4 regions of the Novosphingobium resinovorum genome follow, and region 3 is predicted to be linked to each of the others. Evidence: predicted binding sites of a transcription regulator. Region 3 holds the regulator's gene; each other region holds the start of a gene.
What was found. The regulator LexA, encoded in region 3, represses DNA repair genes until DNA is damaged. The targets are predictions, from matches to a motif close to GTTCCNCNCTTGTTCT.
Positions count from the first base shown of each region.

Region 1: the regulator LexA is predicted to act here: its motif matches at 2,819-2,834, upstream of BES08_RS25545 (ImuA family protein).
Region 2: the regulator LexA is predicted to act here: its motif matches at 4,901-4,916, upstream of BES08_RS05210 (S24 family peptidase).
Region 4: the regulator LexA is predicted to act here: its motif matches at 2,453-2,468, upstream of BES08_RS29650 (ImuA family protein).

Region 1 covers NZ_CP017077.1:102,591-109,972, reverse strand. Annotated here, with positions in the region: gene BES08_RS25570 (metallophosphoesterase family protein) at 1-342, opposite strand, end outside; gene BES08_RS25565 (hypothetical protein) at 378-1,052, opposite strand; gene BES08_RS34525 (LuxR C-terminal-related transcriptional regulator) at 1,406-1,663, opposite strand; gene BES08_RS25555 (EcsC family protein) at 1,792-2,349, opposite strand; gene BES08_RS25550 (hypothetical protein) at 2,404-2,619, opposite strand; gene BES08_RS25545 (ImuA family protein) at 2,861-3,622, shown strand; gene BES08_RS25540 (Y-family DNA polymerase) at 3,537-5,360, shown strand; gene BES08_RS25535 (error-prone DNA polymerase) at 5,357-7,382, shown strand, end outside.
Region 2 covers NZ_CP017075.1:1,140,295-1,147,676, reverse strand. Annotated here, with positions in the region: gene cysS (cysteine--tRNA ligase) at 1-1,300, shown strand, start outside; gene BES08_RS05230 (D-2-hydroxyacid dehydrogenase) at 1,406-2,344, shown strand; gene BES08_RS05225 (acetolactate synthase large subunit) at 2,485-4,158, shown strand; gene BES08_RS05220 (hypothetical protein) at 4,307-4,675, opposite strand; gene BES08_RS05215 (hypothetical protein) at 4,665-4,865, opposite strand; gene BES08_RS05210 (S24 family peptidase) at 4,967-5,617, shown strand; gene BES08_RS05205 (MBL fold metallo-hydrolase) at 5,784-6,464, shown strand; gene BES08_RS05200 (MAPEG family protein) at 6,461-6,853, opposite strand; gene rpmF (50S ribosomal protein L32) at 7,015-7,194, shown strand; gene plsX (phosphate acyltransferase PlsX) at 7,231-7,382, shown strand, end outside.
Region 3 covers NZ_CP017075.1:719,304-726,685, forward strand. Annotated here, with positions in the region: gene BES08_RS03195 (hypothetical protein) at 1-138, opposite strand, end outside; gene BES08_RS03200 (citrate synthase) at 300-1,583, opposite strand; gene gltX (glutamate--tRNA ligase) at 1,595-3,046, opposite strand; gene BES08_RS03210 (ComEC/Rec2 family competence protein) at 3,182-5,326, shown strand; gene lexA (transcriptional repressor LexA) at 5,375-6,067, opposite strand; gene BES08_RS03220 (molybdopterin molybdotransferase MoeA) at 6,168-7,382, opposite strand, start outside.
Region 4 covers NZ_CP017078.1:39,825-47,206, reverse strand. Annotated here, with positions in the region: gene BES08_RS29655 (DUF6504 family protein) at 1-1,750, opposite strand, end outside; gene BES08_RS29650 (ImuA family protein) at 1,665-2,426, opposite strand; gene BES08_RS29645 (helix-turn-helix transcriptional regulator) at 3,168-4,277, opposite strand; gene BES08_RS29640 (TonB-dependent receptor) at 4,475-6,913, shown strand; gene BES08_RS29635 (tannase/feruloyl esterase family alpha/beta hydrolase) at 6,961-7,382, shown strand, end outside.

The sequences.
Region 1 (7,382 bases), on a different replicon from region 3:
CGCGGGTTCGGACAGGACCGTCACATTCGCGCCGGCGCGCTTCCTCACGCGGTCCCACAAGCCGCCGTTACGGGCGAAATCGTGGTTGCCGGGGAGCAGCCACCAGCGGCAGGCGTGGGCTCCCATGCGGGAGACGGCCTGAACCACGGTGCGCTCGTCCGGCCCCTCGGTGTCGAACACGTCCCCGGCGACGAGGACATGGCCTGCGCCATGCTGCGCCGCCGCCTTGCCCAGCGTGTCGATGGCATCGAACCGCGCCTCGGTCAGCGCCGCGCGCGTCTCCGCATCGAAGCGGCCGAAGGGTTTGCCGAGCTGCCAGTCGGCGGTGTGGATGAAGCGCATGAGGTCCGGTGTCCGCTGGGGTTTAGGGGTGTCGTCTAGCGGGGCCTGTGCGCCGGGGCTACGACAGAAGCGGTCGAGGATGCTTTGGCCGGCCGCATTCCGATTACCTGCGCCGAAACCGGCCCGTCCTGTCCGCGCAGCCACCGGTCGATCGCGGCGAAGACGTCGGCGGGGTCATTGCCCAGCATGAGCGCCCTGATGATCGCCGAGCGGTGCCGGGTCATGTCCGGGCTGTAAGACTTGCCGTGATCGCGCCAATGGGCAGCCATCACGTTCTTCGCCTCCTCCTCGCTGCGGCGCTGGAGGTGCTCACCGGTGTCGGCGTCGATCCCCAGCCCGGCGAGGAACCGTGGGTCCACCGACGACCAGTCAAACGCGCGCGCGTGAGCCTGCCGCACGAACACGTCGGGCAGCGGGTTTTCGCCCTTCTTATTGACGACGAGGGTTGTCAGGTCGGGATACCGGTACGCCTGCGTATGACCGCGCAGCACTTCGAGGCGGCGGCCCATGCTCGTCGCGATTTGGGCGTGGATCGGGTGTTCCTGCCCAGTCAGCAGCTGGCGGGCGTCGAGGACCAGGTTCTCGAAAGTGATCGTCCGCGCTGCCTGTGCCCCGGCGACGGCGACGAGGACGGGATAGACCGCTCCGGCGATCGCGTGGTCTATCGGCGTGGAGTTGCGGCCGTCGGTCGGCGGAATGTCGTGCGGCATGGAGGCTCCTTGGCAGTTGCGGGATCGGTATCGGGGCACAGTGTGACAGTTCCGGTCGCGGCAGCTGTGACGTCGCTGTGGCGCTCCTGGATGCCGTTGTGTGCTGTTAAGTGCCGCCGCGTCGATCCGGGGAAATTACGGTTTTCCAGAAGGTTTACGCGATCTGGAAATTCCATGTGACAAAGCCGGGGCAAGCAGGCTCTTCCCGGGCCGCCTCAGCTCAGCCTTCGCACCGGGTGAGTGAAAGCGGCGGGCGGCTTCGGAAGCCTGGTGTCTCCCTCGGGAAACGTCTGCCTTCAAATGGCGTGTCGCAAGCCAGTGGGCCATCTGGGCAAACCCCGGATCGGGCGTCTTCAGGTTGATTCGCCGCGGGACAGGGCGATCAGTTGCGCGGTGCCGTTGGTGCGGGTCTTGGTGATGATCGCGGCGCGGTGGTCGTCCACCGTGCGGTCGGAGATGCCGAGCATCGGTCCCATCTCCTTGTTGGTGTAACCCTGCGCCATGGGGGCCAGCATTTCGCGCTCGCGCCGATGAGCAGGGCGGAGACAGCGGCGATGACGCGGGGACCATACCAGCTTTTGCGCTGCCCGGCCCAGCGGGTCGACCGCCATAGGATTGTCCCGAATCTCAAACGCGCGATGATTTTCCTGCCCTGGGACGTAAGGCAAAGATTGTCTCGCAGCTTACATCCGGGAAAATTCCAGGACAGAGGATATAGCGTGTCGGGAGGCCGGCGCTTTCACCTGGATTCGTCCTTCGGTTTGTGTGGTTGTTGGCGAATGCCGGTCAGGACGCGCGCGAAACAGGCGAGAACGGCTTCAGGATCGTGATCGCGCTCCAGCTTGCGCAGGCGGAAGTGGACGTGGGCCATCGTCTGGTAATACGAAGTGAAGGCTGGATTCAGCACCGCGCCGACCGCCGCGCTCACCAGCGGCATCGACTTGGCTACGGCTTCGGCGGTAACGGTTGGCAGCAGACGCGGGACGACGACACGCAGCATCGCTTCAAGCGTCTTGCCGCGCAGCGCCAGCCTTGCGCCGAACAGGCCGGTGTCGACGTCGTCGTCCTCGCTCAGCGGGCCGCCGAAGCCGAACACACCGATGCATTGCAGACGGACGGCCTCGTTACCGATGTCCTCGCCATAGCCGATCGCGATCTCCTGGATCGAGCGCAGTATGAGCGTGGTCGTCATGCCAAGATCCAGCGCCAGCGTCGTCAGGCCGCCGACGCCGCCGATGGCGCCGCTGACCGACGATGCGACTTGATGCCAGCGGTCTCCCGCGCATTTGGCAAGCACGGTGTTGAGGTAGCTACGCGATTCCGGCTCGGCCTGCGTTCCGCTGGCAGCGGCCTAGGACGTGCGCAGGGCAATGTCGGTCGCCTGCGCGACGGCGGCCTGCCAGCCTTCCGGCACTTTGCTGAGCGCGCTTTCGATCTTGTTGCCCAGCATGTTCGACAGCTTCACCACCGGCCCACTCGCCTCGCGATAGTTTTTCGCAATGGCGCGAAGTTCCGCGACCTCCTCGTCGTTGAACGCTGCGCAGGAATTTCCCAGAGTCATCGTCATCGAACCTCGAACTTGAACTGCATCGTTCGCCGCATCCAGTTTGTTCCCATACGCATTCCTTTATTGCCGCTTCCAAACCAACAGTCCGGGGCGGCTTAGGATTTGCGAAGCCCGCAGGTATGCGTCGTGTGCACAGGCTTGTCCCCATGTCGCAATCCGCTCGTCCATCAAACCGGTTGACCGTACCGGCCCCCAAGTGAGAACATAAAACGAACATTTCTGAGTCTTTCAAAGAATCACCATGTCCTTAGTTTCATCGCTTACGCATCCGGGCATCGATGCCCTCCGCACGCTGGCGACCCCGCTGGCTGATCATCGGACCATGCCTTTTGGTATGGATGCTCTGGATGGCCGCCTCGGATCCGGTGGCCTGCGCGCCGGCGCCCTGCATGAAGCGACCGCGCTGACCTGCTCGCTGGTCGATGATGCCGCGGCTACGCTGTTCCTTGCCGGCATCGCCGCGCGCGAAGCCCGCTGCTCCGCCGCACCGGTCCTGTGGGTCAGCTGCCGCAATGACCTGTACGCACCGGGCCTGGAACAGGCGGGCCTGGCTTCCGCAGACGTCATCCACGCGCAGCCGCGCGACGATGCGGCGCTACTCGCCGTGGTCGAGGATGCGTTACGCGATGGAACGCCGGCGGCCGTCGTCGCTGAAGCCAGCAAGGTTTCGATGGTTGCCACCCGCCGCCTGCAGCTTGCGGCTGCCGAGGCCGACATTCCGGTGCTCCTGCTGCGGCGTCACCGCGGGCGGGATCGTGACCCGTTTGCCGACCCTTCGGCGGCCTGGACGCGCTGGCGCATATCCAGTGCGCCCTCCGAGCGGCTCGGCGTCGCCGGCGTCGGACGCCCGCGCTGGCTGGTCGAACTCGCACGCCAGCGCGGCGGCGAGGGCTTTTCCCTGATCGTGGAGGGATGCGATGCGACGGGTCGTCTCGCTGTTCCTGCCGTTCCTGGCCATCGAACGGCTGAGACGGCAGGACCGGTTCGCCGCGCCGCGGCCTGAGCCGCGCGCACTCCAGCTTCCCGTCGACGACAATCCCGGTGCCTGCTCGGTCCCTCGCGGGGGCGGATGGCGACCGGGTGCGCGCTGGGCTCGCGAGCGGCAGAACGCAGGAGGGCAGGGCGCCGTCAGGGGCGAGGACCGCACACGCCTGGATGTCGAGCGCGAGATCGCGGCGCTGCCGCTGCACGCCAAGCCGCCGATGCGCGAACTGGGACGGCGCTCCGAGACGGCAGAGCATCCGTTCAAGCGGACGGTCTCTTCAGTGGTATCGCAAGAGGCGGGCGATGCACCGCAGGTCATGGCTGCCCCGCTGGCGCTCATCGGCAAGGTCGGCCGCCGCGACGAGATCGTTGCGGCTTGTCCGGCGGCAAGAGCGCTGGGCATCCATGTCGGCATGGTGGCAACCCATGCCCGCGCGCTCGTCTCCGATCTCGACTTCCGCGCCTCCGAGCCCGAGGCCGACCAGGCGCTGCTCGATCGCCTCGCTTTGTTCGGCATCCGCCGCTGGTCGCCGATCGCCGCGGTCTCGCCGTCTGACGGCATCTGGCTGGACCTCACGGGCGCCGCGCACCTGCATGGCGGGGAGGAGCGTTTCTGCCAGCGGCTGCAGGCCTTCTGTCGCCGCGCCGGGTTCACCGCGCGCATCGCAATTGCCGAGACCCCGGGCGCCGCGCACGCGCTGGCCCGCTACGGCCGCGAGGATATTGGGATCATCCCTCACGGCGGCGTGGTGAAGGCGCTGTCGCCGCTTCCGGTCGCCGCGCTGCGCCTCGAAGGCGGGGCGCTGGCCGCCGCGCGCAAGTTCGGTTTCGAGACGATCGCCGACCTGATCCCCGTGGCGCGCGGGCCGCTGGCACGCAGGCTCGGGCTCGCGGCAATCGACCGGCTCGATCAAGCGCTTGGCGGTAAGGCTGAACCGATCACCGCGCGGGAGGACGTGGTCATCCCTGCGGTCGAGCGTCGTTTGCTCGAACCGATCGGCACGGCCGAAGCGATTGCTCAGGTCATGTACGACCTGTTGAAGGATTTGGCCGAAGTGCTCCAGCGACGGGGGCTGGGTGCGCGCTCGCTGCGCCTGACTGCTCTGCGCGTTGATGGCGGAGAGCAGGTGGTGGCGATCGGCACCTCTCGGCCCACTCGTGAGGTGGCGCACCTGCTGCGCCTCCTGAAGCTCAGAATCGAGCGCATCGATCCTGGCATGGGTCTTGAACAGTTCAGGCTGTTGGCGCCGCATACCGAGCCGCTCGATGCCGAGAACCTGGGGGCGATCCTCGCTGGGGAAAGTACGGTGCGCGATCCGGCGCGCCTGGTCGACGTCGTGGCAGGCAGGATCGGACAGGGCGCGGTTTTCCGCATTGCGCCGGTCGAGAGCCATGTGCCCGAACGTGCCGTGAGGCCGACCAGCCCGATCGCGACAGCCGGCTCCTGGCCGGCGTGGCAGCGGCCGGTGCGGTTGTTCGCGCGGCCCGAGCCCTTGTCGCGCGTCATCGCACTGCTGCCCGATCAGCCTCCGCGCCGTTTCGAATGGCGCGGACGGTCCTACACGGTCGTGGCCGGCGACGGGCCCGAGCGCATCCATGGCGAGTGGTGGCGGCGCAACGGTGAAGTCTGGGCCGTGCGCGACTACTACCGGGTCGAGGACGAGGGGGGCGGGCGCTACTGGGTGTTCCGCCGCGGCGACGGCGTTGCCGGCGAGACCGGCGATCTCTCGTGGTGGATGCACGGGGTGTTCGCATGACCGCCTACGTCGAACTTCAGGTGCTGACGCACTTCTCGTTTCTGCGCGGCGCCTCGAGCCCGGACGAGCTGTTCTCGGTCGCGGCGAAGCTCGGGTATTCCGCCATCGGCATTGCCGACCTTGGCAGTGTCGCCGGGGTGGTCCGCGCCTGGGAGGCGGAGAAGGCCACCGGGGTACGCCTTATCGCCGGCACCCGGGTCGATCTGTCCTGCGGTCGCCGTCTGCTGCTCTATCCGACTGACCGGCAAGCCTGGTCGCGGATCACGCGCCTCCTCACCATCGGCAAACGCCGGGCTGGGAAGGGGGCGTGCCTGCTGCACTGGCATGAGCTCAAAGCCTGGTCCGAGGGCGTGATCGCCATTCTGTTGCCGCACGAGGCGGATGCCGAGAATGCTGCAGCGCTCGTCGATCTGCGGTCCGTCTATGGCAGGCGCGCGCATATGGCGCTGTTCCAGCGCCGCCGCCCGGGCGATGCCGTGCGGATCGACGCGCTGGCGCGCCAGGCGAGGGAGGCCGGGGTGCGCGCCGTCGTCACCGGCGACGTGCTCTACCATGCGCCCGATGCCCGGCTGCTGCAGGATGTGGTGACCGCGATCCGGCACAATTGCCGGGTCGACGACCTTGGCTATCGCCGCGAGGTCAATGCCGACCGCGCGCTCAAGTCTGCGGAGGAAATGCAGCGCCGTTTCGCCGCCTATCCCGATGCCCTGCGCGCCAGCGTCGATATCGCCGAGGCCTGCACATTCTCGCTTGGCGACCTCACCTATCACTACCCGCAGGAGCAGGTGATCGAGGGGCTGACCGCGCAGCAGGCGCTGGAGACAATGGCGCGCGAGGCGCTGGGCGCCATGTTCGGCGGCGATCCTCCGCAGGACTACCGCGACCAGATCGCCCATGAGCTGAAACTCATCTCCGAGCTGAACTACGCGCCCTACTTCCTCACCGTCCATTCGATCGTCGCCGAGGCGAGGCGCCGCGGCATCCTGTGCCAGGGCCGGGGATCGGCCGCCAACTCCTGCGTCTGCTTCGTGCTCGGCGTCACCTCGATCGATCCGATCAAGCACGAGTTGCTCTTCGAGCGCTTCGTCTCGGGCGAGCGGCGCGAGCCCCCCGACATCGACGTCGATTTCGAGCATGAGCGGCGCGAGGAAATCATCCAGTGGATCTTCGATACCTACGGGCGCGACCGGGCGGCGCTGACCGCGGTCGTCACCCGCTTTCGCGCGCGCGGTGCAGTGCGCGATGTCGGCAAGGCCATGGGTCTGCCAGAGGACCTGACCTCGTCGCTGGCAGGGCTGGTCTGGGGCTGGTCAGCCGAAGGCGTGGGCGAGAAGCAGGCCGAGGAACTCAATCTCGACATGTCGGATCGGCGGCTGCGCCTGACACTCGACCTCGCGCGCCAGCTGATCGGCGTGCCGCGCCAGTCGAGCCAGCATCCCGGCGGCTTCGTGCTCACGCACGATCGCCTCGATGATCTGGTGCCGATCGAGCCCGCAGCAATGGCCGACCGCCAGATCATCGAGTGGGACAAGGACGACATCGATGCGCTCAGGATGATGAAGGTCGATGTGCTGGGTCTTGGCATGCTGGGATGCATGAACCGGGCCTTCAACATGCTGGAGGAAAGCAAGGGTCTGAGAGTCGGCCTTGCCGACCTGCAGAGCGATGATCCCGACGTCTACGCCATGATCCAGAAGGCCGACACGCTTGGCACCTTCCAGATCGAGAGCCGGGCACAGATGTCGATGCTGCCGCGCATGAAGCCGCGCCGCTTCTACGACCTGGTGATCCAGGTCGCGATCGTCCGCCCCGGCCCGATTCAGGGCGACATGGTCCACCCCTATTTGCGCCGCCGCGAGGGGCTGGAAAAGCCGGAATACCCGCGGCCCGAACTGCGCGCGGTTCTGGAAAAGACGCTGGGCGTGCCCCTCTTTCAGGAGCAGGCGATGAAGGTCGCGATCGTCGGCGCGGGCTTCACCGCCGTCGAGGCTGACCAGCTTCGGCGCGCGATGGCGACCTTCA
Region 2 (7,382 bases), 420 kb from region 3:
GGGTCGGACGTTGAGCCACAAGGGTTACAAGCTCACCCACGTCATCAACATCACCGACGTCGGCCACCTGACCGACGATGCCGATGCGGGCGAGGACAAGATGGAGAAGATGGCGCGCACGCAGTCCCAGTCCATCTGGGACATCGCGGAGCATTACACGCAGGCCTATTGGGCCGACATCAAGGCGCTGGGCATCCGCCAGCCGGCGAAGTGGTCGATCGCCACGGACTACGTGCCGCAGATGATCGCATTCGCCGAGAAGATCGCGCCAATCCATTGTTATGAATTGGAAAGCGGCCTCTATTTCGACGTCTCCACCGTCGCCGATTACGGCCGCCTCGCCCGCGCCGTCACCGAGGAGGGCGAGGGCCGCATCGAGGCCGTCGAGGGCAAGCGCAACGCCGCCGACTTCGCGATCTGGCGCAAGACGCCCAAGGGCGAGAAGCGGCAAATGGAATGGGATTCGCCCTGGGGCAAAGGCGCGCCGGGCTGGCATCTCGAATGCTCGGTGATGAGCGGCGACCTGCTCGGGTTTCCGTTCGACATTCACACCGGTGGCATCGACCACCGCGAGATCCACCACCCCAACGAGATCGCCCAGAACCAGGCGTTCTGCTGCAACCCCGGAGACTCCTGCGGTCTCGACGTGCCCGCAAATTCCGGCGCCAAGGTGTGGATGCACAACAATTTTCTTGTCGAGCGCTCAGGCAAGATGAGCAAGTCGTCAGGCGAATTCCTGCGGCTGCAATTGCTGATCGACAAGGGCTACCACCCGCTCGGCTACCGCATGATGTGCCTGCAGGCGCATTACCGCAGCGAGCTGGAATTCAGCTGGGAAGGTCTCGCGGCCGCACTGGTGCGTCTCAAGCGCATGATCATCGTCGCCGAGCGTCTTGCCGACGTGGAAGCGGGCGAACCATCGCATCCCAAGCTCGCGCCGATGCTCGAAACTTTCGAGAAGGCGATCGGCGAAGACCTCAATACCGCGATCGCGCTGACCGCGCTGGAAGAGGTGTTGGCCGCGAAGAAGGTCGATCCCGCCGCCAAGCGCGCCGTGGTCGAGGCAATGGACGCGGTGCTCGGGCTCGACCTGTTCGGCACCGCGCGCGCCGATCTGCGCCTGCGTCCCAAGACGGCGGCAATTACCGAGGCGGAGATCGAGGACGTGCTCGCCGCCCGCAAGCAGGCGCGTGCCGACAAGGACTTCGCGACGTCCGACGCCCTGCGTGACGAACTTGCCGCCAAGGGTGTCGAGGCGATGGACGGCGATCCGCTCGGCTGGGAATGGAAGCTGGCCTGATTGTTGCCATGAACGCAAGGGCGGATGCCGAACCCGCCCTTGTCTTCCCGCGCGGATGCTCCGAGGCTGGCAAGCTATTGTAGTTGCCCGGATTAGGAGTGCCCCATGACCGCCGCGCTGATCAATGCCAACTCGCGCCCATGGCTGGAGGGCAAGCTGCCCGAAGGCGTCGAGCCGCTGTGGTTCGAGGATGCCGACCAACTCATGGCGCTGGCACCTCGCGCCGAAGTGGCATGGCTGGATATGATCGCACCGCCCAAGGCCCGCGAGGCATTGCCCCTGATGACCGGGCTCAAGTGGTATTGCGCCATGTCCTCGGGCGTGGACTGGCTGCCGCTCGACCTTTTCCGGGAGCGCGGCGTCGCGCTGACCAATGGCGCGGGAATCCATGCGCAGAGCGTATCCGAATATGCGCTCATGGGCATGCTGACGATGGCCAAGGGCTGGCGCGAGGTCGTGCGGGCGCAGGATCGCCACGAATGGCTGCCCGATTCGCCGGGCAAGCGCGAGTTGCTGGACAGCGAAGTGCTGGTGATCGGCGCGGGCGAGATCGGCGCGAAGATCGCCGGGATGCTGTGTGTATTCGGCGCCAAAGTCACCGCCGCGCGCCGCACGCCGGGTGAAGGCGAACTCGGGCAGGACGAATGGCAGGGCGCGCTCGGGCGGTTCGACTGGGTGATCCTGATCGTCCCCTCGACGCCGCAGACGACCGGCATGTTCGGCGCGGAGCAGTTCGCGGCGATGAAGCCGGGCGCGGTCCTGCTCAATTTCGCGCGCGGTACGGTGATTGACCAGCACGCGCTGCTCGCCGCGATCGATTCGGGGCATCTGGGTGGGGCGTTCCTCGACGTGACTACGCCCGAGCCGCTGCCCTCGGACCATCCGCTGTGGTCGCGCGAGAACGTGCATATCTCCATGCACTTGTCCGGCCGCGCGCAGGATGCATTGTTCGCGCGCGGCTCGGCGCGGTTTCTCGGTAACCTCGGGCGCTATTTACGCGGAGAGCCGCTGGCGCATCAGGTCGATCTCGCGCAGGGTTACTAGCTCTGCTTGCCCCCGCCTGATATTTTCTACGGCGAGGCTGATTAATTCATCAGGGACGGTCCTGAACAGAATCGCGTATCAGCCTCGATCAAGACGGCCGGGCATCAGGGACCGGCGGCAGGAAGAGGGAAAGCTGGATCATGGCCGAGAGCGACAAGCGCAAGGCGTCGGACCTGTTCATCGAATGTCTCGAGCAGGAAGGTGTCGAGTATATCTTCGGCGTGCCGGGCGAGGAAAACCTCGATTTTCTGGATTCGCTGTCGCGTTCGAAGCAGATCAAGCTGATCCTGACGCGTCACGAACAGGGCGCGGGGTTCATGGCCGCCACTTACGGGCGCCACACGGGCAAGGCTGGTGTCTGCCTCTCGACGCTGGGGCCGGGGGCGACGAATTTCGTCACCGCTGCCGCTTATGCGACGCTCGGCGGCATGCCGATGCTGATGATCACCGGCCAGAAGCCGATCAAGAAGTCGAAGCAGGGCCGCTTCCAGATCCTCGACGTCGTCTCGATGATGCAGCCCATCACCAAGTATGCGCACCAGATGGCGTCCTCGGACAATATTCCGAGCCGCGTGCGCGAGGCGTTCCGCATCGCCGAGGAAGAAAAGCCCGGCGCGGCGCATATCGAACTGCCTGAGGACATCGCCGACGAGCACACCGATTCGCGCCCCGTTCCGCGCTCGATCGTGCGGCGCCCGACGGCGGACGTGAAATCGATCGTCCAGGCCGTCGATGCCCTGCAGACGGCGAAGCGTCCCGTTCTCGTGATCGGCGCAGGCGCGAACCGCAAGATGACCAGCAAGATGTTGAGCGAGTTCGTCGAGAAGACCGGCATTCCGTTCCTCACCACCCAACTCGGCAAGGGCGTGATCGACGAGCGCCATCCCAAGTTCCTGGGCTGCGCTGCGCTGTCCTCGGGCGATTTCGTGCACCGCGCGATCGAGGACGCCGACTGCATCGTCAACATCGGCCACGACGTGATCGAGAAGCCGCCGTTCTTCATGCACAACGACGGCACCCGCGATGACCGCACGGTGATCCACATCTCGACCAAAACGGCCGAGGTGGATCCGGTCTACTTCCCGCACATCGAGGTGATCGGCGACATCGCCAACGCCATGTGGCAGATCAAGGAGGCGATCACGCCTTCGCCCAAGTGGAACTTCGATTCAATGCTGCGCTTCCGCGCCGCCGAGGTCGAGCACACCGCGAAGCTGGCGGCGGACGAGCGATTCCCGATCTTCCCGCCCCATGCCGTGCAGCAGGTGCGCGACGCGCTGCCCGACGATGCGATCGTCTGCCTCGACAATGGCGTCTACAAGCTGTGGTTCGCGCGCGGCTATTGCGCGATGAAGCCCAACACGGTGCTGCTCGACAACGCGCTGGCGACGATGGGGGCAGGGCTGCCCTCGGCGATGGCGAGCGCGATGGTCTATCCCGAGCGCAAGGTCTTCGCGGTCTGCGGCGACGGCGGGTTCATGATGAACAGCCAGGAGATGGAGACGGCGGTGCGCCTCGGTCTCAACCTGACGGTGCTGATCCTGAACGACAATGCCTATGGCATGATCCGCTGGAAGCAGGCCAACATGGGCTTTGCGGACTTCGGGCTGAACTATGGCAACCCGGACTTCGTGCAGTATGCGCAGAGCTACGGCGCCAACGGCTACCGGGTTGAGAGCGCCGCGCACCTCAAGGAACTGCTCGCGCACTGCCGCGATACGCCGGGCGTGCATCTGATCGACTGCCCGGTCGATTATTCCGAGAACGATCGCATCCTGAATACCGAGATCAAGGAACTCTCGCGCGCGCTCTGAAGGCGCTCATCCTCCCTGTCGCGTAGCGATGGGGAGGTGGCAGTCGCGCAGCGACTGACGGAGGGGGCTTTGAGCGCGCTACCCCTCCACCACCGACTGCGTCGGCGGTCCCCCTCCCCATTGCTGCGCAACGGGGAGGAGTGCGGTCTCAGCAGTCCACCAGCACCAGCACTTCGATGTGCACGGTCATGCGCGGCGGGTCCTGCCGGTGCTCGACCGACGTTAACGCCGCGTCGGCCACGAGATGGCGCGGGACGGTGAATTCGTGGTCGGGCAGGGCAGCGATGAATGCCTCTCCCTTAACCACCGCTTCGGCGCCTTCGAAGGCCACCGCGATCGTGTGGCGGGCACCGGAGAACGTGGCGCTTGCCCAGTCGCGCTCGGCATGGCTCAGCAGTTCGGCTTCGGAACCGGCGAGGCCCAGCACCTCGGACAGCAGCCGCAGCCACGGACCGCGTGCCGGGGCCTTTGCGGGCACGAAAGCCTGGCGCATTTCTCGAACGAGTTCAGACTGCATGGCGGTTCTCCCCGGCGCCGGTAAGGTAGGTCTGCATGAACCGCTCGACTCGCGCGGCGGTATCGCCACGGGGCACCCGGCCGTTGCGCAGATCCGCGACGAAGCGCGGGTCCTGCGCGGCAAGGCGGCCGAATTTGGTCCACGGCATGTCGGTCTGGCGTAGGAAGCGCTCGATGTCGCGCAGGAGCATCCGGTCTGGTCCTTTCATGTAGGAATTCGCTTGATGTTTCTATTTTGTTCCGTTCTAAATCCTACATGTCTAGGAAATTTCCTACGGATACGGATTACAAAATGGTAAGCGACCCGACCCGTCTGCGCCTGCTGGAACTGGCCGAGAAGCGGCGCGTGAGTTTGTCCAAACTCTCGGCCATGCTCGGCAAGAATCCTACATATCTGCAGCAATTCATCCGCAAGGGCAGCCCGCGCAAGCTGGAGGAGCATGATCGGGGGATGCTCGCACGGTTCTTCGGAGTGAACGAGGCGGAACTGGGGCAATCGAAGGAAATTTCCTACGCCGTTTCGGAGCAATCACGCCGACGCAGCTGGATCGACGTCCCGCGCCTGGCGGTAGGGGCCTCGGCGGGGCCGGGGGCGACGGCCGAAGGAGAGCAGGTGGTGGACACCATCCGCTTCTCCGGGCGCTGGCTGCGGTCGATGGGGCTACAGCCGGAAAACCTCTCCACCATCGTGGTGAGCGGCGATTCGATGGAGCCGACGCTGCGTGACGGCGATGAAATCCTCGTCGACCGGACCTTGCGTGCCTTGCGCGACGGTATTCACGTCGTTCGGCTGGGGGACAGCCTGCTGGTGAAGCGCATCGACGTCTCGCGGCCGGGGCTGGTCGTTCTGATCAGCGACAACCCGGCCTATCCGCCGGTCGAATGCGGCGCCCGCGACGTCGAGGTGATCGGCAGGGTGGTCTGGAAGGGCGGGCGCATCTAGAGTTTGTTCTGTTGAAGCGGCACCGGCCCACGCCCCCACCCGACCTCCCACTAGTGTATCCTTGATGGGAGGTCGGGTGGGGGCGTGGGCCGGTGCCGAATCCGCCTGAAGCGGACAAACTTCAGCCCGGTTGCATTCGCGGCGCTCTGCGGCCATTTCCAAGGGCATGACGCAAGGCACCGAACAACAGATGCGCGTGGGGATCATTCCCGTCACGCCCCTCCAGCAGAACTGCTCGCTCCTGTGGTGTACGGCCACGATGAAGGGCGCGCTGGTCGATCCCGGCGGTGACCTGCACAAGCTGAAGCAGGCACTGGAGAAGACCGGGGTGACGCTGGAGAAGATCCTCGTTACCCACGGCCACCTCGACCACTGCGGGCAGGCCGGCGTGCTGGCCAAGGAGCTTGGCGTGCCGATCGAGGGGCCGCAGGAGGAAGACCGCTTCTGGATCGCGCAGCTCGACGACGACGGGCCGCGCTGGAACATGGAAGCACATACCTTCGAGCCCGACCGCTGGCTGGAGGATGGCGACAAGGTCACCGTGGGCGAACTGGAACTCGACGTCGTTCATTGTCCGGGGCACACGCCCGGCCACGTCATCTTCCATCACGAGCCCAGCAAGTTCGCCATGGTCGGCGACGTATTGTTCCAGAACGGCATCGGCCGCTGGGACTTCCCGCGCGGCAATCTCGACGATTTGCTGCACTCGATCACGCAGAAGCTCTGGCCGCTCGGGGACGACGTTACTTTCGTCCCCGGCCACGGCCCGGTGAGCACTTTCGGACAGGAGCGTCTGACGAATCCCTACGTCAGCGACGAGGCGATCAAACGCGGGCTACCGGTCTAGAATCGCCCCGTCGCGATCAGCACGGCCATCAGTGCGAGTCCCAGCAACGTCAGCACCGAGACGATGAAGCCGGCCGCGCGCAGGGGAGATTTCTCAGCCTTGTCCATCCCGATCCCGTGGGCGATGCGCGCCAGCAGATAGAGTGCGCCGACGATCGCAAGCCATTGCCCGGCCTTGCCGGAAAGCTCGATAGCGGCGACCAGCATCAGCACGAACGGCGCGCTCTCGCCGTAGTTGGCCTGGGCGCGCATTCGGCGCAGAAGCACGGGATTCTCGCCGTCTCCGTGCCACACCTTCGCCGCCATGCGCGCCTTGCCGGTACGCACCGCCAGCCAGAAGGCGACGACGGCTGCTGCGGCGGACATGCTGAGGGTGGTCTGCAGAATCATATAGGCGTACTCCCGATTGGTGACGGCTTGATGGTGGAGGGAGTAACGGGTTGCAACTCGCGTGAAATGGGTTATAGGCGCGCCTTCGCAAGCCGCCGTGTCCCTACCCGGTCACCGGCGGCCTTTTTGACAGACACGTATTTGCAGGAACAGGTGCCGAAATGGCTGTCCCTAAAAGAAAGACTTCGCCCTCCCGCCGGGGCATGCGCCGCAGCCATGACGCGCTGAAGGTTGAAGCATTCCACGAATGCGGCAACTGCGGCGAACTGAAGCGCCCGCACAACCTGTGCAATTCTTGCGGCCACTACAACGGTCGTGAAATCGTCGCGGTCGAAGTCTAAGACTTAGATCCTACGACGTATTTCGGAGAAAGCCCCATGAGTTTGCCGCGTATCGCTATCGATGCGATGGGCGGCGACGAGGGCGTGCGCGTCATGATTGAAGGCGCCGCGCTTGCGCGCCGCCGTCATGACCGTTTCAAGTTCCTGCTCGTCGGTGATGAGGTGCGGATCAAGGCCGCGCTCGAAAA
Region 3 (7,382 bases):
CACGGCCCATGCCCGGTCAGCAACCATCACGCTGTCGGCCGGCCACCTGAGCACGCCGGTGCCTTGCAAGACCACGAAAATCCCTGCCGCCATCATCAGCAGGCCAAGGGTCGTCGCCAGAATTCTAACAAACATCATGATTGTGCGCCCCTTTCGAGGAGAGGCTGCACGCCGGATGCGGCCGGATTGTGGCGTGAATGCTCAAATGGATCGGTTTTGACGATGACGGCAAACAAAAAGGCCCCCGCTTTCGCGAGGGCCTTTGCTTCGGATATCCACGACTGCGCGCGGAATGAACCTTAGCGCTTGTCGAGCGGCACGTAGTCGCGCTGCGTCGGGCCGGTGTAGAGCTGGCGCGGGCGACCGATCTTCTGGCCGGGATCGGAGATCATTTCGTTCCACTGCGCGACCCAGCCCACGGTACGGGCGAGGGCGAAGAGCACGGTGAACATGGTGGTCGGGAAGCCGATCGCCGAAAGGATGATGCCCGAGTAAAAGTCCACGTTCGGGAACAGCTTCTTCTCCGCGAAGTAGGGATCGCTGAGCGCGATCTCTTCGAGGCGCAGCGCGGTCTCGAACAGCGGATCGGTGACGTTGAGGGCCTCGAACACTTCGCGCAGGGTCGACTGCATGACCGTCGCGCGCGGGTCGTAGTTCTTGTAGACGCGGTGACCGAAGCCCATCAGGCGGAACGGATCGCTCTTGTCCTTGGCGCGGTCGATGTAGTGCTGGATGCGATCGGGGGTGCCGATCTCCTTGAGCATGTTGAGCGCGGCTTCGTTCGCGCCGCCATGCGCAGGGCCCCACAGGCAGGCGATGCCCGCTGCGATGCACGCGAAGGGGTTCGCGCCCGACGAACCGGCAAGACGCACGGTCGAGGTCGAGGCGTTCTGCTCGTGATCGGCGTGGAGGATGAAGATGCGGTCCATCGCCTTTTCGACCGCCGGAACCACCTCGTACTCTTCCGCGGGCACGCCGAAGGTCATGCGCAGGAAGTTGCCGGTGTAGCTCAGCTTGTTGTCCGGGTAGAGGAACGGCTGGCCGACCGAATACTTGTAGGCCATCGCCGCGATCGTTGGCATCTTGGCGATCAGGCGGTGCGAGCTGATCTTGCGATGCTCGGGATCGGCGATGTCGGTCGAGTCGTGGTAGAATGCCGAAAGCGCGCCGACCACGCCGCACATGATCGCCATCGGGTGCGCGTCGCGGCGGAAACCGCGATAGAACGTCGCCAGCTGTTCATGCAGCATGGTGTGGCGCGTGATGGTGTTCTCGAACGTGGCAAGCTCGTCCTTGCTCGGCAGTTCACCATTCAGCAGCAGGTAGCTCGTTTCCATGAACGAGGAGTTCTCGGCCAGCTGGCCGATCGGATAGCCACGGTGCAGCAGAACGCCTTCGTCGCCGTCGATGTAGGTCAGCGCCGACTCGCAGCTCGCGGTCGAGGTAAAGCCCGGATCGAACGTGAACGCGCCCGTCTGGCCGTAGAGCTTGCGGATGTCGATGACGTCCGGACCCACGCTTCCCTTGAGAACGGGATAGTCGTGTTCCGCGCCGCCGACGCTCAGTTTAGCCTGATCACCCACCAATTATCTCCTTATGACTGCGACCCGGCGGGAACCTGAGCCTGCTCGCCGATGCGCGCGAGGCTCTCTTCCCGTCCGAGCAATACCAGTACGTCGAATATCCCCGGCGAGGTCGTCTGACCCGTCAGGGCTGCCCGCAAGGGTTGCGCGAGCTTGCCGAGACCCAGTCCCAGGTCTTCGGCCATTGCCTTCAGGTTGGCTTCCAATGCCTCGAGAGTCCAGTCGGCCTGGCCGGACAGGCGCTCATGGATCGCGGCGAGGCGCTCGCGCCCCTCGTCGGTCAGGAGCGCCAGCGCCTTCTCGCTCATGGCGAGCGGACGCTGGGCGAAGAGGAAGGCAGAGCCTTCTGCAAGTTCGTTGAGGTCCTTGGCACGGACCTTGAGCACGGGCATCGCGCGGACCAGCAGGTCGGCAGGCTCATCGCCGTCGACGCCATCGAGGCGCGCTTCGACGAGGCCCGCAAGCCGCACGTCGTCGGCCTCGCGCAGATAATGCCCGTTGAGATTCTGGAGCTTGGCAAGGTCGAAGCGCGAGGGGCTCTTGCCCACATCGACCATGTCGAACCATTCGATCGCCTGCTCGCGGCTGATGATTTCCTCATCGCCGTGGCCCCAGCCGAGGCGCAGCAGGTAGTTGAACACGGCCTCGGGCAGCAGGCCCATTTCGTCGCGATAGGCATCGACGCCCAGCGCGCCGTGGCGCTTGGACAGCTTGGCGCCGTCCGAGCCGTGGATCAGCGGCACGTGGCCGTAGACCGGCACGTCCCAGCCCATGCCGTTGATGACGACGAGCTGACGGAACGCATTGTTGAGGTGATCGTCGCCGCGCAGGACGTGCGTGACGCCCATGTCGTTGTCGTCCACCACCACGGCCAGCATGTAAGTCGGGGTGCCGTCGCCGCGCAGGATGACGAAGTCGTCGATTTCCTCGTTCTGCACGGTGACCGTGCCCTGCACGAGATCCTCGATCGTCGTCGAACCTTCACGCGGGGCCTTGACGCGCACCACCCAGGAACGGTCGGCCGGCCAGGTCGCGGGATCGGCATCGCGCCATTCGCTGTCGATGCGGAACGGGCGGCGTTCTTCCTGCGCCTTCTGGCGGCGCTCGGCGAGTTCTTCCTGGGTCAGGTAGCAGCGATAGGCGTGGCCGTTTTCCATCAGCTGCGCAGCGACTTCGGCATGACGGTCCGAGCGGGCGAACTGGAACACCGGCGCCTCGTCACCGTCGAGGCCCAGCCAGGACAAGCCGTCGAAGATCGCGTCGATCGCGGGTTCCGTCGAACGGGCGCGATCGGTATCCTCGATACGCAGCAGATACTTGCCGCCATGACGGCGCGCGAACAGCCAGTTGAACAGTGCCGTACGAGCGCCACCGATATGAAGGTAACCGGTCGGCGAAGGAGCAAAGCGCGTTACGACGGCCTTTTTGCCAGTCGCTTCGCCCGATGCACTACCGCTTGCCATCTACCCGACCTTCCTGTCCTATTGGCGGCAATGGGGACCCACGCCGCAACTTGTGAAATTCCGCCTCCGGAAAGCCCCGGAACCGCTGCATTGCAGCATGGGCCATGGACCGCCAAGGGCCTCTTGTCGAGGGTTTTGGCAGTCGTCGAGCGATTTCTTTCCGGGGCGGAATTCGAACGCGCACCATGGGTGACGGTGGCCTTCGCAACCGGCATAATTGCGTGGTTTTGGCTGCCTTCGGCACCTGCTTGGGCAGGCCTTTGCGGCGCTCTTGTTGCAATTTGTGCAATTTGTTATGCATCCTTTCCCTTGCGCGTGGTTTACCCGCATCTCGGTCGGGCGTTGTCGCTGTTGCCGCTGGTGGTGGTTGCCGGTTGCCTCGTCGTCTGGGCGCGTTCCGAACTGGTGGGACAACCCGCCATCGAGCGCCCGCTATCGGGAAATTTCAGCGCGCAGGTTCTGGCGATCGAATCGCAGCCGGCCTTGGGACGCGACAGGTTGCTGCTGGCCATGCGTGACCCCCTGAGCGGCTCCGGCCATGACGCTTCGCCCGGCAACGCGATCAAGGTCCGGCTCAACGTTCCCGGCAAGGGATCGACGACCGGGATCGCGGTGGGCGATCTGGTGGCTTTCCGGGCACGGTTGATGCCGCCGGCGCCGCCCATGCTGCCCGGCGCCTACAACTTTGCGCGCACGTCCTGGTTCACAGGCATCGCCGCGAGCGGTTCGGTCACAGGTGAGGTGAAGGTCGTCCGGAAAGGCAAGCGAAGCGAGTGGGGATTGCTGGATATCCGACAATCTTTGACGAACCATATTCGCGCCCGCATCGGGGACGAACGAGCGGGCATCGCCGCTGCATTCGTCACCGGCGATCGCGGCGGCATTACGGAGGCTGACGACCAGGCCATGCGCGACTCGGGGTTGGCGCATCTGCTCTCGATCAGCGGCCTGCATGTCAGCGCGATGGTCGGGGCGGTCTATCTACTGGTCATCCGGTTGCTGGCGCTGTTCCCGTGGGTGGCCCTGAGGGTGAGGCTGCCGGTCGTCGCGGCCGGTGCGGGGGCCGCTGCAGGCGTCGCTTACACTTTGCTTTCCGGGTCGGAAGTTCCGACCGTTCGGTCCTGCATCGGCTCCCTCCTGGTCCTGATCGCACTGGCTTTGGGGCGGGAGCCCTTGTCCCTGCGCATGCTTGCGGTGGCGGCGTTCTGCGTCCTGTTGCTCTGGCCGGAGGCGGTGATCGGGCCGAGCTTCCAACTGAGCTTCGGCGCGGTCCTGGCGCTGATCGCCGTCAGTACGGCCAAGCCCGTGCGGCACTTCCTTGGACCGCGCGACGAAGGGCTTGCCATGACCGGGCTTCGCCATCTTGCCCTCCTGCTGCTGACGGGCGTGGTCATCGACCTCGCGCTCATGCCGATCGGCCTGTATCATTTCCACCGCGCCGGAGTGTATGGAGCGCTGGCCAACGTGGCGGCAATTCCGCTGTCTACCTTTGTCGTGATGCCTTTGCTGGCTTGTGCATTGGTCCTCGATATCGCCGGGCTGGGCGGGCCGGTCTGGTGGCTCGCCGGAATCTCGATAGACCTGCTGGTCGGCCTGGCCCGCTGGTTCGCGTCGAGACCGGGCGCTGTGAACCTGCTTCCCGGTACAGACACCTGGGCATTCCTGCTTTTCGTCGCGGGAGGTCTGTGGATGGGCCTTTGGAGCGGCCGCATTCGCTGGGCCGGGCTACCGATCGCCTCGGTCGGTGTGTTCTTGCTGGCGACCGCACCGGCGGCGGACATGCTGGTGTCCGGAGATGGTCGCCATGTCGGGCTGGTCGAAGATGGCGGGAAACGGCTTTACCTGCTTCGAAACAGCGAAAGCGGCTACGCCCGGGACAATCTCATGGAATTCGCCGGGATCGAGGCAGACCCGGTCACGTTCGACAAGTTCCCGGGTGCCCGCTGCAACCGTGATTTCTGCGCCTTGCCGGTCAGACGCTCCGGCACCACGTGGCATGTGCTGGTTTCGCGGGGCCGCGATGCCGTCGCGGAACGGTCGCTCGCCGCTGCATGCGAACGCAGCGACATCGTCATATCGGATCGCTGGCTGCCGCGCAGTTGCAAGCCGCGCTGGTTCAAGGCCGATCGAGGATCGCTTGGGCAGACTGGCGGGCTGGCGGTATATCTGGGCAAGGCCCGTATCGATACGGTAGCCCAGACCCAAGGTGAACACGGCTGGTGGCGTCCCCGGCCTGTTCACCGTTACAGGAATGCTCCTGCGCCGCGCAAATCGCAGTAATTACCGGTTGCTGCTGCGCCAAGGCCTTCATGGCGCAGCGTGGCCGTGTCAGTTGTACCGTCGAAGCAGGCCGGCGAGCTTGCCTTGGACTTCCACTTCGTCCGCACCGTAAATCTGCGGTTCGTAAGCGGCATTTGCGGGATCCAACCGCACCATTCCCGCCTCGCGCCGAAGGTACTTGAGGGTGGCCTCTTCCCCGCGGATCAGGGCAACGACGATCTCGCCGTCGCGAGCGGCATTCGTGCGCTTCACGAGGGCGAAATCACCATCCAGAATGCCCGCCTCGATCATCGAGTCGCCGGAGACCTCGAGCGCGTAATGCTCGCCGGAGCCAAGCAGGGCGGCAGGGACAGGCAACATGGACTGTCCTTCGAGAGCCTCGATCGGCACACCTGCGGCAATACGCCCGTGCAGCGGGATCTCGATAACGTCGTTGGCGGCTTCGACGGAACGACGCGGCGTCTGCGGACGCGCCAATCCATCATTGCTGTTCGCTGCAGAAGGACGCAGGGCCTTGCTTCCCGTGTCATCGGCCTGGCGCAAGACTTCGAGCGCACGTGCACGGTTGGGAAGGCGGCGGATGAAGCCGCGTTCTTCCAGTGCGGAAATCAGTCGGTGAACACCGGACTTGGACTTGAGGTCGAGCGCCTCCTTCATCTCCTCGAAGCTGGGGGAGATGCCTGTCTCCTCAAGCCGGACCTGGATGAACCGGAGCAATTCGTGCTGCTTGCGCGTCAACATGTCGCTGCCTTCTCGTGACCTCCGAACCAGGCAAACCCTGATCGCGTTTGTTCTGGTAGTGAACATTGAGGGAACAATCAAGCAACCAATTGCCGATACTTCAGGCAATACCGCCGTTCTGGAGCAAGTATATCCGGACTTCTTCACCAGCCTGTGCCGGACCGGCCAGCGCCGACCGATCGACCAGCACGTTGCTTGCCGCCAGGGACGACAGGGCGCCGCTGTCCTGCAGCGGGCTTACCGTCACATTTTCTCCGTCCCACCAACCGCGCAGGAATTCCCGGCGACGGCCGCTTGGGTGCAGCGGCATGGCCAGCCGGGCTGTCAGCCGCATGGGCAAGGGGCGCGCAGCCCCCTGCATCGCGCGCAGGACGGGGAGCAGGAAATGGTAAGCGGTGACGTAGCTGGAGACCGGATTGCCCGGCAGGCCCAGCACGATCTGACGGCGTCCTGCCACGTCGCGGGTGGCGACTAGGATTGGTTTGCCGGGCTTGATCGCGACACGCCAGAAATCGATGCCCGCGCCCCAGCTTTCGAGTGCCGGACGAATGAGGTCGTGATCGCCGACCGAAGCGCCGCCGCTCGTTACGATGAGGTCGGCATCGGCGGATGCTTCGAAAGCGGAGGTTATTGCCTTGATCGTATCGGGCACCGGGCCGATCCGCCGCGCATCCACGCCCAGCGAACGCGCCATGGCCGTCAGCATCGCGCCGTTGCTGGCGGGAACCTGGTGCGGTGCACAGCGCTCCGGATCGGAGGCGAGTTCGTCGCCGCTGTCGATCACGGTCAGGCGCGGTGTGCGATGCACGGGAAGGTGCGTATGGCCGGCCGCGATCGCCAGCGCCATCTGCGCGGGCGCGATGTGCAGACCAGCGGGCAGGACTTCCACGCCCTGGGCAAAATCCATCCCGCAATGGCGGATGTGCTTGTGCGCCGGTGCGGGCGGCTCGCCCGAGAGTATAAGGTTCGCGCCCTCGCGTGTCAGGTCTTCCTGGATTATGACGGCCGCCGCGTCGGGCGGCAGCATCGCGCCCGTCGAAATTCGGACTGCCTCTCCTTGCGAGAGCGGGCCGACATAAGGATGCCCGGCGGCACTTTCACCGGCGATCCTCCAGGGGCCGCGCATGTCGCCTGCCGTGACGGCGTAGCCGTCCATGGCTGACAGATTTGCGGAGGGCTGCGTGCGTCTGGCGTGCAGCGGTTCAGCCAGGAAACGGCCGAGCGCGCCTTCGATATCGACACGCTCTATCGACAGCGGGGTGACGAGCGCGAGGAGGCGAGCTTGTGCCTCCTCCAGAGAGAGCGGCGCGGAGCC
Region 4 (7,382 bases), on a different replicon from region 3:
CCCAGTAGCGCCCGCCCGCCTTGTCCTCGACGCGGTAGTAGTCGCGCACAGCCCAGACTTCACCGTTGCGCCGCCACCACTCGCCATGGATGCGCTCGGGCCCGTCGCCGGCCACGACCGTGTAGGACCGTCCGCGCCATTCGAAACGGCGCGGAGGCTGATCGGGCAGCAGTGCGATGACGCGCGACAAGGGCTCGGGCCGCGCGAACAACCGCACCGGCCGCTGCCACGCCGGCCAGGAGCCGGCTGTCGCGATCGGGCTGGTCGGCCTCACGGCACGTTCGGGCACATGGCTCTCGACCGGCGCAATGCGGAAAACCGCGCCCGGTCCGATCCTGCCTGCCACGACGTCGACCAGGCGCGCCGGATCGCGCAGCGTACTTTCCCCAGCGAGGATCGCCCCCAGGTTCTCTGCATCGAGCGGCTCGGTATGCGGCGCCAGCAGCCGGAACTGTTCGAGGCCCATGCCGGGATCGATGCGCTCAATCCTCAGCTTCAGCAGGCGCAGCAGGTGCGGCACTTCGCGAGTGGGCCGAGAGGTGCCGATCGCCACCACCTGCTCTCCGCCATCAACGCGCAGAGCAGTCAGGCGCAGCGAGCGCGCACCCAGCCCCCGTCGCTGGAGCACTTCGGCCAAATCCTTCAACAGGTCGTACATGACCTGACCAATCGCTTCGGCCGTGCCGATCGGCTCGAGCAGCCGACGCTCGACCGCAGGGATGACCACGTCCTCCCGCGCGGTGATCGGTTCAGCCTTACCGCCAAGCGCTTGATCGAGCCGGTCGATTGCCGCGAGCCCGAGCCTGCGTGCCAGCGGCCCGCGCGCCACGGGGATCAGGTCGGCGATCGTCTCGAAACCGAACTTGCGCGCGGCGGCCAGCGCCCCGCCTTCGAGGCGCAGCGCGGCGACCGGAAGCGGCGACAGCGCCTTCACCACGCCGCCGTGAGGGATGATCGCAATATCCTCGCGGCCGTAGCGGGCCAGCGCGTGCGCGGCGCCCGCGGTCTCGGCAATTGCGATGCGCGCGGTGAACCCGGCGCGGCGACAGAAGGCCTGCAGCCGCTGGCAGAAACGCTCCTCCCCGCCATGCAGGTGCGCGGCGCCCGTGAGGTCCAGCCAGATGCCGTCAGACGGCGAGACCGCGGCGATCGGCGACCAGCGGCGGATGCCGAACAAAGCGAGGCGATCGAGCAGCGCCTGGTCGGCCTCGGGCTCGGAGGCGCGGAAGTCGAGATCGGAGACGAGCGCGCGGGCATGGGTTGCCACCATGCCGACATGGATGCCCAATGCCCTTGCCGCCGGACAGGCCGAAACGATCTCGTCGCGCCGACCGACCTTGCCGATCAGCGCCAATGGGGCAGCCATGACCGGCGGTGCATCGCAGACCTCTTGCGCGACCACTGAAGAGACCGTTCGCCTGAACGGATGCTCTGCCGTCTCGGAGCGCCGTCCCAGTTCGCGCATCGGCGGCTTGGCGTGCAGCGGCAGCGCCGCGATCTCGCGCTCGACATCCAGGCGTGTGCGGTCCTCGCCCCTGACGGCGCCCTGCCCTCCTGCGTTCTGCCGCTCGCGAGCCCAGCGCGCACCCGGTCGCCATCCGCCCCCGCGAGGGACCGAGCAGGCACCGGGATTGTCGTCGACGGGAAGCTGGAGTGCGCGCGGCTCAGGCCGCGGCGCGGCGAACCGGTCCTGCCGTCTCAGCCGTTCGATGGCCAGGAACGGCAGGAACAGCGAGACGACCCGTCGCATCGCATCCCTCCACGATCAGGGAAAAGCCCTCGCCGCCGCGCTGGCGTGCGAGTTCGACCAGCCAGCGCGGGCGTCCGACGCCGGCGACGCCGAGCCGCTCGGAGGGCGCACTGGATATGCGCCAGCGCGTCCAGGCCGCCGAAGGGTCGGCAAACGGGTCACGATCCCGCCCGCGGTGACGCCGCAGCAGGAGCACCGGAATGTCGGCCTCGGCAGCCGCAAGCTGCAGGCGGCGGGTGGCAACCATCGAAACCTTGCTGGCTTCAGCGACGACGGCCGCCGGCGTTCCATCGCGTAACGCATCCTCGACCACGGCGAGTAGCGCCGCATCGTCGCGCGGCTGCGCGTGGATGACGTCTGCGGAAGCCAGGCCCGCCTGTTCCAGGCCCGGTGCGTACAGGTCATTGCGGCAGCTGACCCACAGGACCGGTGCGGCGGAGCAGCGGGCTTCGCGCGCGGCGATGCCGGCAAGGAACAGCGTAGCCGCGGCATCATCGACCAGCGAGCAGGTCAGCGCGGTCGCTTCATGCAGGGCGCCGGCGCGCAGGCCACCGGATCCGAGGCGGCCATCCAGAGCATCCATACCAAAAGGCATGGTCCGATGATCAGCCAGCGGGGTCGCCAGCGTGCGGAGGGCATCGATGCCCGGATGCGTAAGCGATGAAACTAAGGACATGGTGATTCTTTGAAAGACTCAGAAATGTTCCTTTTATGTTCTCACTTGGGGGCCGGTACGGTCAACCGGTTTGATGGACGAGCGGATTGCGACATGGGGACAAGCCTGTGCACACCGCGCAATCACCGGGCTCACTACCATCCTGCAGGATTGTGGGGAGTGTCCGTGAAGCATAGCATCACACGCTGGAGCTCGGAGCGAAGTTAGACAATGCCGACGCTATCGAAACTGGATGGACCCGCTGGCCTGGTTGGCCGTTCCCAAGACGTTCCCACCCTTCCATTCGGTCAGTGGGCGAGAAACCAACGCCTGGGGCGCGATGACCCAGACGAAGTGGCGAACGCTGGGAGCCAGAAGATCGCAGACAGCCAAAGGTATATTCGGACTGCGAAGCGCGATCGGATAGTTGCTCAGGACTGACGCGGGTTGGGACATAGCTGCCCTTCGCTGGGCGCTCAGCAAATGACAGCTATGTCCAGAAGCGGACACTCACGGGAGCAATAGGTATTCCATCAAATGAAGGCGGGTGCATCATTGCGTGCTTACTTGTTGCTGTCTCAGCCATCGCATCGCACCCGGTGCAGGACAGATTTGAGTTTTGTCCTAGGTGTTCTCGCCAGACCAATAGCCAGGCGCCGTGCACAGCAATCCGGCGCTCTTTGGCATTATTCAAGCGGCGAACAAGCTTGAAGCCTGGTCATTGGTCCGCCTATTGCCAAAGCATGGCCGGATGAAGAATGCTCAGGGGTCCGGGGCAAGGGCGACGACGCTGCGCATGACGAGGCGAACCAGGTCCGGAAGGCCTCGCGCACCCGTCTTCATGTAGATGGATTTCGAGTACGTGCGGGCGGTCGACTCTGTCCATCCAAAATGTTGTGCAGCCTCCGTCAAGCTCATGCCGCGGGTCAGGGCGAAAGCGAGCTTGGCTTCGCGTGGCAGCAGGCCGAACAATTCGGCGAGCCGCCTCCAGCGGTTGGCTCCACCCCAGTTGTCGCCATGCAGATAGGCGACGGCGACTGCAGGTTTGCGGATCGCGATCGTGGTGCGGTTTATCGGCAACAGCAGCATTTCAAGCAAAGGGTCGTGCGAGATCGACAAGGCACGGGCGCTCGTCTCCCTGTCGCGAGTGAATCTCTGGATGGTCGCCGCGATTTCCCGGCCTGTCTCGAGGCGGTCGCTGACCAGTTTGTCCGATGGCCCCCTGCGCAGCACCCCGGAGCTTGCGAGAAGTTGCTCGGCCTGTTCGTCCGAGCCGACAATACAGCCATCAGAGTCGAGCGCGACCCATCCGAAATGAAGCCGTCGGATCGCGTCACCGGAGACCAGGGCAGCGAAGCGTTCGCGCTCAATCGTTGCATATAGCCGCAGTACGCCGCGCAGGATCGGTGCAAGGTCATCGAGCACCATGTCGTGCTCCGCGCTAAAATCCCCGTGATGGCGAGCCACGCTGATCCATGCCTCGACGCCGCTGGGCTCGCGGACGCGCATCTGTCGTCCGGCACTGATCCCGCTCAGCTTCAAGAAATCGATGTGTCGCTGTCGCGTCTCCTCGCCCTCGGACGCGAGCGCGGCGCTCAGCGAATGCGAACGGCCCTCTGGTAAGTCAATGCCCGGGGGAAGCCAGTCGGGGGGGTAGAAGCTGTCGTAGCTCTCTCGGAAGTTGGCCAGATTGGCGTGATCCGACAAGAGGATGATCCACTCGCGCGTGGGCCGCATGGGCGGCCGGAATGCGAAGACGACGTGGTCCGCTCCCACCGCATCCTTCAAGCAACGGATGAAGCCTGCCCACAGCGGGATTTCGTAGACTCCGCCGAGCAGGGCTTCCGAAAGGCCACTGCTGATCGTCTTCATCGGACAAGTCCCGCATGGTTCACCATATGGTGATGCCAATCGACGCGAGCGCATGTCAATGCAGGCGTACGTCGTGGCACAAGCGTTCGACAGCAAGAGGCGCGCCGAGCCGATAGAATAAGATCGCGACCGGGCGAACTCGGGCGCGCTGCGTTGCCGATCAACGAACAAGACAAAACACTCAGGGGGGAGAAGATATGAAGGGCATGACCTCGCACTTCGTCGCGCTTATGGCGGCGACCGCGCTGACGGCCATCTCGGCCGGCACGGCGCTGGCACAGAGCGGTACCGGCGGCGGTGACCAGTCTGACATTATCGTGACGGCACGGCGCGTCGAGGAGCGGCTCCAGGACGTGCCGATCTCGATCACCGTGTTCAACCAGCAGCAGCTTGCCAATCGCAACGTGATCAACGGACAGGATCTCGCCGCATTCACGCCATCCCTCGCGACGGACTCGCGGTTCGGCAGCCAGAACGCGGCCTTCGCCATCCGCGGCTTCGTTCGCGCGAACGGCACTCAGCCCTCGGTCGGCGTCTACTTCGCGGACGTCGTGGCACCGCGCGGAGCGGCGAACAGCCTCCCGATCGGTGACGGCGCCGGCCCCGGAGCGTTCTTCGACCTGCAGAACGTCCAGGTGCTCAAGGGGCCTCAAGGAACCTTGTTCGGTCGCAACACGACAGGCGGTGCGATCGTCCTTGTCCCGCAAAAGCCCACGGGCGAATTCGGGGGATATGTCGAGGTTTCCGTCGGGAACTACGACCTGAGGCGCCTCCAGGCCGTGCTCAATCTACCGCTCGGGGATAGCGCTCGGCTGCGGATCGGCGGCGACCGGCAGACCCGCGATGGCTACCTGAAGAATGGCAGCGGTATCGGACCTGGGCGGTTCAACGATGTGGACTACACGTCGTTGCGCGCCAGCTTGGTCGTCGATCTCACGCCCGATCTCGAGAACTACCTGATCGGGTCTTACAGTCGCTCGGATACGAACGGGGATATCCAGAAGCTGGTTCGCTGCGGTGCGTTCGGACTTGGTCCGCTCGGCTGCCTTCAACTCGCACAGGAGGATGCGAGAGGGGCAGGGTTCTTCACCGCCCAGAACTCCATGCGCGACCCCCGAACGCTGGCAACCACCTGGCAGCTGATTGATACCACCACCTGGCGGGCTTCCGACGCCCTCACTGTCAAGAACATCGTCAGCTATGCCGAACTGCGCCAACTGTTCCGCAATCCCTTGTTCGGAACCGCCTTCGACGCGAGCGTCCTGGCGCCGGGGTTCATTGCGCCGGGCACCATCATCGATTTTGCGAGCAGCCGCCCCATCCCGGGCCGCAACTCCTCGGAGCAGTCCACGTTCACCGAGGAACTGCAGCTGCAGGGCAGCGCGTTTGCAAACCGGTTGACGTATCAGGGCGGCGCCTACCTGGAGGTCAGTGACCCACTGGGCTTATCCGGTTCGCAGGCCCCGGTGCTGCTGTCGTGCGCCGACCCGGACGCGCTCGTCTGCGCCAACCCGCTGGGCCAGGGCGCGACGAACTACAGTTCGACCCGCACCCGCTTCAGGAACGTGGGTCTTTACGGCCAGGCGACCTACAGCCTGTCCGATAGGTTCAAGCTGACCGGAGGGCTTCGCTATACCTGGGACAAAGTGTCGAATCAGACGGCTCTCATCAGTTATTTGTTCCCAGCAGGCATCAGCCAGTCCGGGCCGATCGGGTCCTTCTGCACCAACCCGGATCTGCAGGCTCCGAATTGCGAGAACGATCTGCGGCAGAAGTCCAGCGCCCCGACATGGCTGATCGGTCTGGACTACAAGCCCGATAACGACGTCCTGCTCTATGCGAAGTATGTGCGCGGCTATCGCACAGGTGGGGTCAATCCCACCGCTCCGACCGGCTTCGGCACCTTCGATGCCGAGAAGGTCGATACTTACGAAGCCGGAATCAAGACCTCGTTCCGGGGACCTGTGCGAGGGACGTTCGACGTTTCGGCGTTCTACAACGGTTTCGCGAACCAGCAGCTGGAACTAGGGCTCACCGCCAAGCCCGGACGACCGGTTGCCCCTACCGGCGCAATCATCAACGCAGGTCAATCGCGCATCTATGGTGCGGAAGCGGAGATTTCGATTTCTCCCTTCGCCGGCTTCACCGCGGATGTCAGCTACGCCTATCTCAACACCAAGATCTTACGGGTTGCAGATATCCAGACGCCCGCTTCCAGCCCGTACAACGTTACGGCGACGGTGCAGACCGGTGACCCGCTGCAGTTCGCGCCGAAGAACAAGGTGGCGGTCACCGGCACTTATGTGCTGCCGCTTCCGGACAGCATCGGCAAAGTCTCGGTGGGTGCGACGTACGTCCATACCGATCGCCAGACGGTGAACTATTCGATCCATACGACCGCCGCGCTCGGCCTGGATGTCGGCTCGATCGACCCCACCGACCTGCTTTCGCTGAACCTGGCGTGGAATGAGATCGCCGGCAAGCCGGTCGACCTGAACTTGTTCATGACCAACGCGACGAACAGCAAGTACTATCGCGGCTATGCCGGCCTCTACACGTCCGCCGGCTTCGAAGTCGCCTCGATCGGCGAACCGCGCATGTATGGTGCAAGATTGAAGGTGCGCTTCGGCCGATAGCCGAGCAACGACGAACTCACTGCCAGGTAGGACAGGCGAAAGACAGCATGAAGATCCGGTACATGATTCACACCGCCCTCGCCGCCGCTCTGGGTTGCGCGGGCTTCACGATGACGGCCGCACCCGCGCATGCGGCAGGTCAGAGCTGCGACAACAGCATCAAGGCCACGTTCAAGCCCGACGACCAGACTACCGTCGTGCTGGTCCATCAATTCCGCAAGGGCGAGGTGCTGCGCCTCAACGAACCCAAGACGCCGTTCTCGCAGCAGGCCGCGAACGATGTCTGCCTCGTCAAGCTGCTGGTCGGTCCCGGGCATCCCGGCCCGGACGGGGCGCCATCCACCTCGCCCGGCATCGGCCTCGAAGTGTGGCTGCCGAGTTCGCCGAACTGGAACGGGCGCGTCCATGCCGTGGGCGGCGGCGGCTACAACGGCGGGCCGCACGGGACGCCCGTCGCCATCGGCGACGG